Regions from separate parts of the Pseudomonas sp. 3MAES_34.3B genome, predicted to be linked through region 4. Evidence: predicted binding sites of a transcription regulator. Region 4 holds the regulator's gene; each other region holds the start of a gene.

The links. The regulator FliA, encoded in region 4, starts transcription of late flagellar genes. The targets are predictions, from matches to a motif close to CTAAAGTTTNNNNNNNNNNNGCCGNTAA.
Region 1: the regulator FliA is predicted to act here: its motif matches at 829-856, upstream of AC3Z8Y_RS18045 (methyl-accepting chemotaxis protein).
Region 2: the regulator FliA is predicted to act here: its motif matches at 1,176-1,203, upstream of AC3Z8Y_RS04975 (flagellar protein MotY).
Region 3: the regulator FliA is predicted to act here: its motif matches at 1,376-1,403, upstream of AC3Z8Y_RS08930 (methyl-accepting chemotaxis protein).

The regions. Positions count from the first base shown of each region.
Region 1 is NZ_CM176960.1:4,056,132-4,058,331, forward strand. Features, by position in the region: gene AC3Z8Y_RS18040 (DUF465 domain-containing protein) at 1-219, shown strand, start outside; gene AC3Z8Y_RS18045 (methyl-accepting chemotaxis protein) at 1,084-1,746, shown strand; gene AC3Z8Y_RS18050 (response regulator) at 1,811-2,179, shown strand; gene AC3Z8Y_RS18055 (STAS domain-containing protein) at 2,176-2,200, shown strand, end outside.
Region 2 is NZ_CM176960.1:1,105,949-1,108,148, reverse strand. Features, by position in the region: gene AC3Z8Y_RS04980 (argininosuccinate synthase) at 1-1, opposite strand, end outside; gene AC3Z8Y_RS04975 (flagellar protein MotY) at 123-1,139, opposite strand; gene pyrC (dihydroorotase) at 1,385-2,200, shown strand, end outside.
Region 3 is NZ_CM176960.1:2,018,190-2,020,389, reverse strand. Features, by position in the region: gene AC3Z8Y_RS08930 (methyl-accepting chemotaxis protein) at 1-1,351, opposite strand, end outside; gene AC3Z8Y_RS08925 (3-hydroxybutyrate dehydrogenase) at 1,466-2,200, opposite strand, start outside.
Region 4 is NZ_CM176960.1:3,715,647-3,717,846, reverse strand. Features, by position in the region: gene fleN (flagellar synthesis regulator FleN) at 1-689, shown strand, start outside; gene fliA (RNA polymerase sigma factor FliA) at 686-1,429, shown strand; gene AC3Z8Y_RS16375 (chemotaxis response regulator CheY) at 1,620-1,994, shown strand; gene AC3Z8Y_RS16370 (protein phosphatase CheZ) at 2,015-2,200, shown strand, end outside.

The sequences.
Region 1 (2,200 bases), 340 kb from region 4:
ACGCGAGAAGAAGTGAACAAGCTGCAGCAGACCAACAAACTGCTGCAAAGCCTGGTCACCAAATACGAGGACATCGACCGGCAGGTGGTCGATGCCGAAAACGCCTCGGCCGAGGATGACACCGTAAGCGCGCTGAAGAAAAAGCGCCTGGACATCAAGAACAAGATCGTTCAGGAAATCGAATACCCCGGCACCCGGGGGGCGGCGAAAAACTTCTAGATTCACTCAAAGGCTTGGGGCCGGCACAGGGAACCGATGTGTTCGCCGGCTCCGCCGTCTTCTGCACTGGGCAATTGGCTCCCCCGCAAGGCCATGAAAAGTTGTACACCGCCCTTCGCACACAGGCCGTTTCGTTATCACCCCGCCCTGCCCTGTGATCATTGACCGCGAACAGTCCTATCGCCAAAGCCTTTGTTTTACACGCCTGCACGCCTGTACAAACCTCGCACAATAGGATCCAGCTTTACGACGAACGGCGGCTCGATCGGCTAAGGTTATCGGGCCCACAGGGGGATAACCCAGGTACTTGCCCCGCCCGGGGCCGCTGCTCAAGGGTTACCCATGAAGTCCAACGTTCGCGATGTTCATCCTGTCGCCCGTTGCGCGCCTGTGTTGTTCAACGCTGCGGGCGCAGCCGTCTCACTGGCAGTGCTGGCAAGCGCGCCTGCCCTGCCGTTCTGGTTGACCGCGGTTTGTGTCGCTGCGCCCGCTGTAGTGGCCGGCGCGCTGTGCGGCTGGCGCGGCCAGCACCAGGCGGCCGAAGCGCAGGCGCGTGAGCTCGCCAGCCAGGCGCCTGCAAGTGAAGCCCCTCGGGTTGAAGATGCCCAGCGCTTGTGTCTCGCCGCATTGCCGGTATGGATGCGCCAGATCGACACCTCGCGTGACCAGACCGAAGCGGCCATTGGCGCGCTTACCCAGCGTTTCGTAGATATTGCCCAACGCCTCGACCACACCGTGAGCACCTCGCGGCAGGCCGCCGGTGACATGGGCCAGGGAGGCGCAGGCGAAGGCTTGTCCCAGAGCCAGGTTGCCCTGAGCGAAGTGGTCGACACGCTACGTGTGAGCCAGCAAAGCCGTAATGAAATGCTCCATGCCGTGCGCAACCTCACCGACTACACCGGAGAGCTGCGGCAGATGGCAGCGGAAGTCGCCGCCATCGCTCAACAAACCAACCTGTTGGCACTCAATGCCGCCATCGAAGCGGCACGCGCCGGGGAAGCCGGACGCGGCTTCGCCGTGGTGGCCGATGCCGTGCGTTCACTGTCGAGCCAGTCCAGTGAAACGGGCCAGAAAATGTCCGCGAAGGTGGACGTGATCAACAACGCCATCGGGCGCCTGGTAGAAGTGGCCGGTGAGAGCAATGACAAGAGCAGCGACACCGTTGCGCATGCCGAACACACCATCGAAGGCGTACTGGGCGTTTTCGAAGGCATCACCGGGCAACTGCAAAGCGCATCGCAGTTGCTGCAGGACGAAAGTACCGGCATTGGCCATGAGCTTTCCCAGGTGCTGGTAGAACTGCAGTTCCAGGACCGCGTGAGCCAGATCCTCGTTCAGGTACGCGAACGGATGGCGAGCTTGCACCAGCAGTTGGAGCATTGCCAGGCAACGGGCGAACCCTTCCATCTCGATGTGGACGCGTGGCTGGCCGAAACCGAACGCACCTACGCGATGCAAGAGCAGCGCAACAACCATCACGGCCGAGGCAGCGCCAGGCCCGCCGACAGCGCTGTCACCTTTTTCTAGGCCGCTGCCCTTCCGGGCAATGGCGTATTGACCGCTTTTAGTAAATCACCCTTCAGGAGGTTATATGGCCAAGTCCATATTGGTAGTGGATGACTCCGCAAGCATCCGCCAAGTAGTAGGTATCACCCTCAAGGGCCAAGGCTACGACGTGCTGGAAGCCTGCGATGGCCAGGACGCACTGCGCAAGCTGACCGGCCAGAAGATCCACCTGGTGATCAGCGATGTGAACATGCCGAACATGGACGGCATTACCTTCGTGAAAGAGCTGAAGAAACTGCCGGCGTACAAGTTCACGCCGGTGATCATGCTCACTACCGAATCCCAGGAAAGCCGTAAGCAGGAAGGCCAGGCCGCTGGCGCCCGTGCATGGGTGGTGAAGCCCTTCCAGCCAGCGCAGATGCTGGCCGCCGTGGCCAAGCTGATCGCGCCATGATCGTGGCAGAGCGAGCCGGCG
Region 2 (2,200 bases), 2.6 Mb from region 4:
TGCCATCACTCCACGGGGTTTAGCTGAAAGCCGCCGATTCTACCGCCGACTGCCGTGGATTTACAGTAGCGCGACAGGCACTGTTGGGGAAGCGACAACAATCGGAGCCATTCGCGCAGGTTTCAACCCTTCACTGGGGGTTTGCCAGCGGCCGGTGGGGAGCTGGGCGCAGCTGCCGGAGCGCTCGCCGGAGCGCTTCCCGACGCAGGCGCGGCGGCCGGCGCCGGAGCAGGCTGGGACGGCGCAGCCACAGGGGCCGGCGCAACATCCGTCACAGGTTTCTTGTCGAGCTGAATGTTCACACGCCGGTTACGGGCGCGGTTCGCGGCAGAGTTATTGGGTACAAGCGGGTACTGTTCGCCATGGAAGCGCACGTCGATGCGCTCTTCAGGCACGCCATGGGCTTTGAGGTAGTCGGCCACGGCCAGCGCTCGTCGACGCGAAAGCTCGCGGTTGGTCAGGCGATTGCCGCTGTTGTCTGAATGCCCGTCCAGTTCGATATGGTTGACCGCAGGCTCTGCCTTCATGAACGCCAGGATAGTGTCCAGGCGCGCCTTGGCCCCCGCACTCAGGTCCACGCCGGTGCCCGGGAAGGGAATCTGGCTCATGCGTACCTGATCGAAGTTCATCGGCAACAGCTTTGCCGTGCACGCCTGATAGTCATTCCATGCCTTGCTGAACTTCACCGGCAACAGGCGTACTTCCATTGGCTGCCCCGTCTCGCTGGAGACCGTGCGAACCACCGTGCTGCGGCCTTCCATCAGCCCGCTGATCAGGCCGCTGGCCTGTCCCTGGCTGGACGTCAGCACAACAGGCCCACCGCCCAGACGCGCCGCGCCCAGGTTGATGTCACCCCTGCCCGGCTGCCAGGGCGCTGCGGCGGCCATCAGCGTAGCGCTGCCGGTACCCAGTGCGGCAATGCTGGTATCGAGGCGGAACACCACCTTTTCCCCCGCACGGCGAACGAACTGGCCTTCGCCAAAATCAGCGACTGGCTGGCTCAAGCGGCATTCGAAGGCATCGCCCTCGACCTTCCACTCTACGTTTTCCAGCCTTGTCTGGAAGGTGAACGCCATCGCCGGCGCTGTAGCGAGGCCACAGGCGATCAAGGATAAACAGGCAAGGAAACGATGGCCCACGGTGGACTCCGGTGCAGATGACTACGTACCTACTGCGTATCGGTCGCCTTGCGTCAAACTTGATAGCGGATGCCGCCACGAGGCTTTTCCGGTAGGATTCGCCCAAGCCCGTCATACTGGCAGCCCGCAGCGGCACTTCGGCGATGGCAGCGCCTGGCCGGGCCGCGCTCCGCCGGGGCCGCGGTTTTTACCGTACCCGCTTCGCTGCCGGCGCCCCCATGAGTTCGACCCGCCTGGTACCTTTCATGTCCGACCGCATTACCCTGCTACGTCCAGACGACTGGCACATTCACCTACGCGACGGCGCCGCCCTGGCCCAAACCGTCGCCGACGTCGCGCGCAACTTCGGCCGCGCGATCATCATGCCCAACCTTGTGCCGCCGGTGCGTAATGCCGAGCAGGCGGGCGAGTATCGCCAGCGCATCCTGGCCGCTCGCCCGGCCGGCAGCGCTTTCGAACCCCTGATGGTGCTTTACCTTACCGACCGTACCCAGCCCGATGACATCCGTTTGGCCAAGGCCAGTGGGTATGTGCATGCCGCCAAGCTCTACCCGGCCGGTGCGACTACCAACTCCGATTCCGGTGTAACGTCCATCGATCGGCTGTTCCCGGTGCTTGAAGCCATGGCCGAGGAAGGCATGCCGCTGCTGGTGCACGGTGAAGTGACCCATGCGGACATCGACGTCTTCGATCGCGAAAAAGCCTTCATCGACGAACACATGAGCCGGATTGTCGAACGCTTTCCTACGCTCAAGGTGGTGTTCGAGCACATCACCACCGCTGACGCCGTCGCTTTTGTCAAGGCCACCAATGCCAATGTTGGGGCCACCATCACGGCTCATCACCTGCTCTACAACCGTAACCACATGCTGGTGGGGGGTATCCGCCCTCACTTCTATTGCCTCCCGATTCTCAAGCGCAACACTCATCAGGCCGCGTTGATCGAAGCTGCCACCAGTGGTGATGCGAAATTCTTCCTGGGTACCGATTCGGCGCCACATGCACGGCACGCCAAGGAGGCGGCCTGCGGCTGCGCGGGGTGCTACACCGCATACGCCGCC
Region 3 (2,200 bases), 1.7 Mb from region 4:
CCTGCTGCTGGTTGGCTTCCATGGTCGCCACTACCGTCGAGGTGCCGGCCTGGATTGCGCCGACCATTTCCTCGATTTCCCGCGTGGAAGCCTGGGTGCGCCCGGCCAGCGCGCGCACTTCGTCCGCGACCACGGCGAAGCCACGGCCTGCCTCCCCGGCGCGTGCGGCCTCGATGGCCGCGTTGAGGGCCAGCAAGTTCGTTTGCTCGGCGATGCCGCGGATCACGTCCAGCACCTTGCCGATTTCCTGCGAGCGCCCCGCCAGTTCACGCACCTGCCCGGAGGCACTGACTGCGTTCTGGCTCATGCGCTGGATCGACTGCAACGTGGTGTCCACGCGCTGGCGACCCTGCTGAGAGGACTTGGCGCAGTGCTCCGAAGCGTCGGCGGTAGACGTGGCATTGCGCGCCACTTCCTCTACAGCGGTGGTCATCTCGGTCACTGCCGTGGCGGCCTGCTCCACTTCCTGATGCTGGCGCCCCAGGTCGTTGGCAGTCTGGTGCGTAATGGCGGTCATCTGCTCCGCTGCCGCGGACAACTGGTGCGAGGAATCGCCGATCAACCGCAAGGTGTCGATCAGGCTTTGCTTCATCACTGCCAGCGCCTGCAGCAACTGCGCCGGTTCATCCTCGCCCTCGGGCTGGATCGCTGCGGTGAGGCGGCCATCGGCAATCTGCCGCGCCACGTCGATCGCATGGTTCAGCGGTCGCACGATACTGCGGGTCAGCAGCCACGCCAGCAACACGGTGAGCGCAAACACCACTACCAGCGCGATAACGGTGGCGCGGACCGCCACGTCGTAATCGGCGCGGGCCTGCTCGGTGAAGCGCGCCGCATTGTCGGCATTGATCTTGACCAGCGCATTGAAGAGGTCGCCGGTTTTGTTGGATGCATCCTGGATAGGGCCGTTGAGCACCTTGAGCATGCCATCGGTATCGTTGGCTTCAGACAGGCGCTGATAAGCATCCAGCTGGGTGTTGTAACCCGCCACCACTTGCTGCATCTGCGCAAAGGCCTCGCTGGCCGCAGGCGTCTTCACCGTCTGGTACGCAGCCATGGACTTGTCCAGTTCGCCGCGCAGGAACAACAGCCGGTCCACCGTGGGTTTAAGCACGGCGGGGTCGCGGTTCATCATCATGCGCAAGGTGATTACCCGGATGCCCAGCTGGTTATCACGAATCTGCGCGATATAGCGGGTGCCCGCGTGCGAGGTTTCTTCGGTGTACACCACCGCTTCACGCATGCGCGTGATCTGGTGAATGGAAAACAGCCCGAACGCGAGCATCAGTAATGCGATCAGGCCAAAGCTGACCAAGGCACGGGTAGCGATACGAAACCGGTTGAGTTGCATGCGAAGCTCCTTCTTGATGCCTGTTGATCGGCCGAGCGGCGCAAAAGATGAGCCGTTTGCGGCCAGGTAGCATCAAAATATTTCAGCGACCCGCGCGCAAAGGCGCTAGCGCGGTTATCGGGCTGTCCAGCCGCCGTCCATGCTCCAGGCCGCCCCACGTACCTGGCGAGCGGCATCACTGCACAGAAAGGCCACCAGCTCGCCAAGCTGTTCAGGCGTCACGAACTCTAGCGACGGTTGCTTTTCAGACAACAATTCCGCTTTCGCCTGCTCCGCGCCCAGGCCATTGGCCGCCTTGGCATCGATCTGCTGCTGCACCAACGGCGTAAGCACAAAGCCCGGGCAAATAGCGTTGCAGGTAATGTCCAACTGCGCCGTTTCCAGCGCCACCACCTTGGTAAGCCCTACCACGCCATGTTTGGCGGCCACGTACGCCGCCTTGCCAGCCGAACCCACCAGGCCATGGGCCGAGGCGATGTTGACAATGCGCCCCCAGCCGCGGCTTTTCATGCCAGGCAGGCACAGGCGGGTGGCGTGGAACACCGAGGAAAGATTGATGGCGATAATGGCGTCCCAGCGCTCTATGGGGAACTCCTCCACCGGGGCCACGTACTGGATGCCAGCGTTGTTGACCAGGATGTCCACGCCACCGAACGCCGCTTCGGTGGCGTGAATCAGTGCGGCGATGTCTTCAGGCTTGCTCACATCCGCCGGGTGGTGGATGGCCTCGGCGCCGAGCGCCCGTACTTGCTCCAGTGCGGGCTGCGGGTCACCGAAGCCGTTGAGGACCAGCCTGGCCCCGGCCTTTGCCAATACCTGGGCAATGCCCAGGCCGATACCACTGGTGGA
Region 4 (2,200 bases):
CCAACGTCGACGTGTTGCTGGGGCTCACACCCAAGCGCACGCTCGCCGATGTGATCGAGGGCCGTTGCGACCTGCGCGATGTGCTCCTGCAGGGGCCGGGCGGGGTACGCATCGTACCGGCTGCCTCGGGTACCCAGAGCATGGTCCATCTGACCCCGGCACAACACGCCGGCCTCATCCAGGCCTTCAGCGAGATCGGCGATAACCTGGATGTACTGGTGATCGATACCGCGGCCGGTATCGGCGACTCGGTAGTGAGCTTCGTGCGCGCCGCCCAGGAGGTGCTGCTGGTCGTGTGCGACGAGCCCACTTCCATCACCGACGCCTATGCCTTGATCAAGTTGCTCAACCGCGACTACGGCATGAACCGCTTCCGCGTGCTGGCCAACATGGCCCAGAGCCCGCAGGAAGGGCGCAACCTGTTCGCCAAGCTCACCAAGGTAACTGACCGTTTCCTTGATGTGGCGCTCCAATACGTAGGCGCGGTGCCGTACGACGAAACCGTGCGCAAGGCCGTACAGAAACAGCGGGCCGTTTATGAAGCGTTCCCGCGCTCGAAATGCGCGCTGGCCTTCAAGGCCATCGCTCAGAAGGTCGATACCTGGCCGCTGCCCGCCAACCCGCGGGGGCACCTGGAATTCTTCGTCGAACGTTTGGTACAGCAAACCAGTGCGGGGCCTGTCTCATGAGCGCCAGTGGATACCGGATGTACAACAACGCCTCTCGGCAGTCGCAGCAGCATGAGCTGATCGAGCGCTATGCGCCTCTGGTCAAGCGCATTGCCTATCACTTGCTGGCACGATTGCCCGCGAGCGTACAGGTCGAAGACCTCATTCAGGCCGGCATGATCGGCCTGCTCGAGGTGGCCAACAAGTACGACTCCAGCAAGGGTGCGAGTTTCGAGACCTATGCCGGTATCCGCATCCGCGGCGCCATGCTCGACGAAGTGCGCAAAGGCGACTGGGCACCGCGCTCCGTTCACCGCAACAGCCGCACCGTGAGCGACGCCATTCGAAAAATTGAAGCGCGTACGGGCCGTGAGGCTAAAGATCACGAGGTTGCTGCCGAACTCAAGGTCAGCATCGAGGAATATTACTCGATGCTGAACGACACCCTGGGCAGCCGGCTGTACAGTTTCGACGACCTGTTGCAGGACGGCGAGCATGAAGGCCTGCACGAGGGTGGCGCCAGCCACAGCGGCGAACCCGCGCGTGGGTTGGAAGACGAACGCTTCCAGGGTGCACTGGCTGACGCCATTGCCAACTTGCCCGAGCGTGAGCGCCTGGTGCTGTCGCTGTATTACGACGAGGAACTGAACCTCAAGGAAATCGGTGAAGTACTGGGGGTAAGCGAGTCTCGGGTGAGCCAGTTGCATAGCCAGTGCGCGGCGCGTTTGCGCAGCCGCCTGGGCGATTGGCGCGCCCGCTGACACTGCTGGCGCGAGGGCTGGCCCGCAAAATTTTCAGAGAATGCTGGAACGGTACGGCGGCAATATGATATCACCGCCCGCCACGCCTGCTCAGGCAGTCATGCAGGTACAGGTGTAAACGGATTCGATTGACTGCGCGTCCCGGAGTGGGCGCGTTTGAGACTGCTTGGAGGTCTACTTGGACAAGAACATGAAAATCCTGATCGTTGACGATTTTTCGACGATGAGGCGGATCATTAAAAACCTGTTGCGCGACCTGGGGTTCACTAATACCTCGGAAGCGGACGACGGCAATACGGCTTTGCCCATGCTGCAAAGCGGCGCCTTCGACTTCCTGGTAACCGACTGGAACATGCCGGGCATGACCGGTATCGAGCTGCTGCGCACCGTGCGCGCAGATGAGCGTCTCAAGCACCTCCCGGTGCTGATGGTGACCGCTGAAGCCAAGCGTGAGCAAATCATCGAAGCGGCCCAGGCTGGCGTCAACGGCTATGTGGTCAAGCCCTTCACCGCGCAGGTGCTGAAAGAGAAGATCGAGAAAATCTTCGAGCGCGTCAACAGCTGAGAGGCCGCACAGGGGGCGCTATGGAGTCCAGTAATCTGCCGTTGGGGGACTTCGAGTCCACCCTGAAAATCCATGCGCGTCAGTTGGTGGAGAGCCTCGAAAAGGGCCGCTTCGGCGACGCCGTGCAGTTGATTCACCAATTGAACCAGACGCGCGACCGTGGCCTGTACCAGGAAGTGGGCAAGCTTACCCGCGAGTTGCACAGC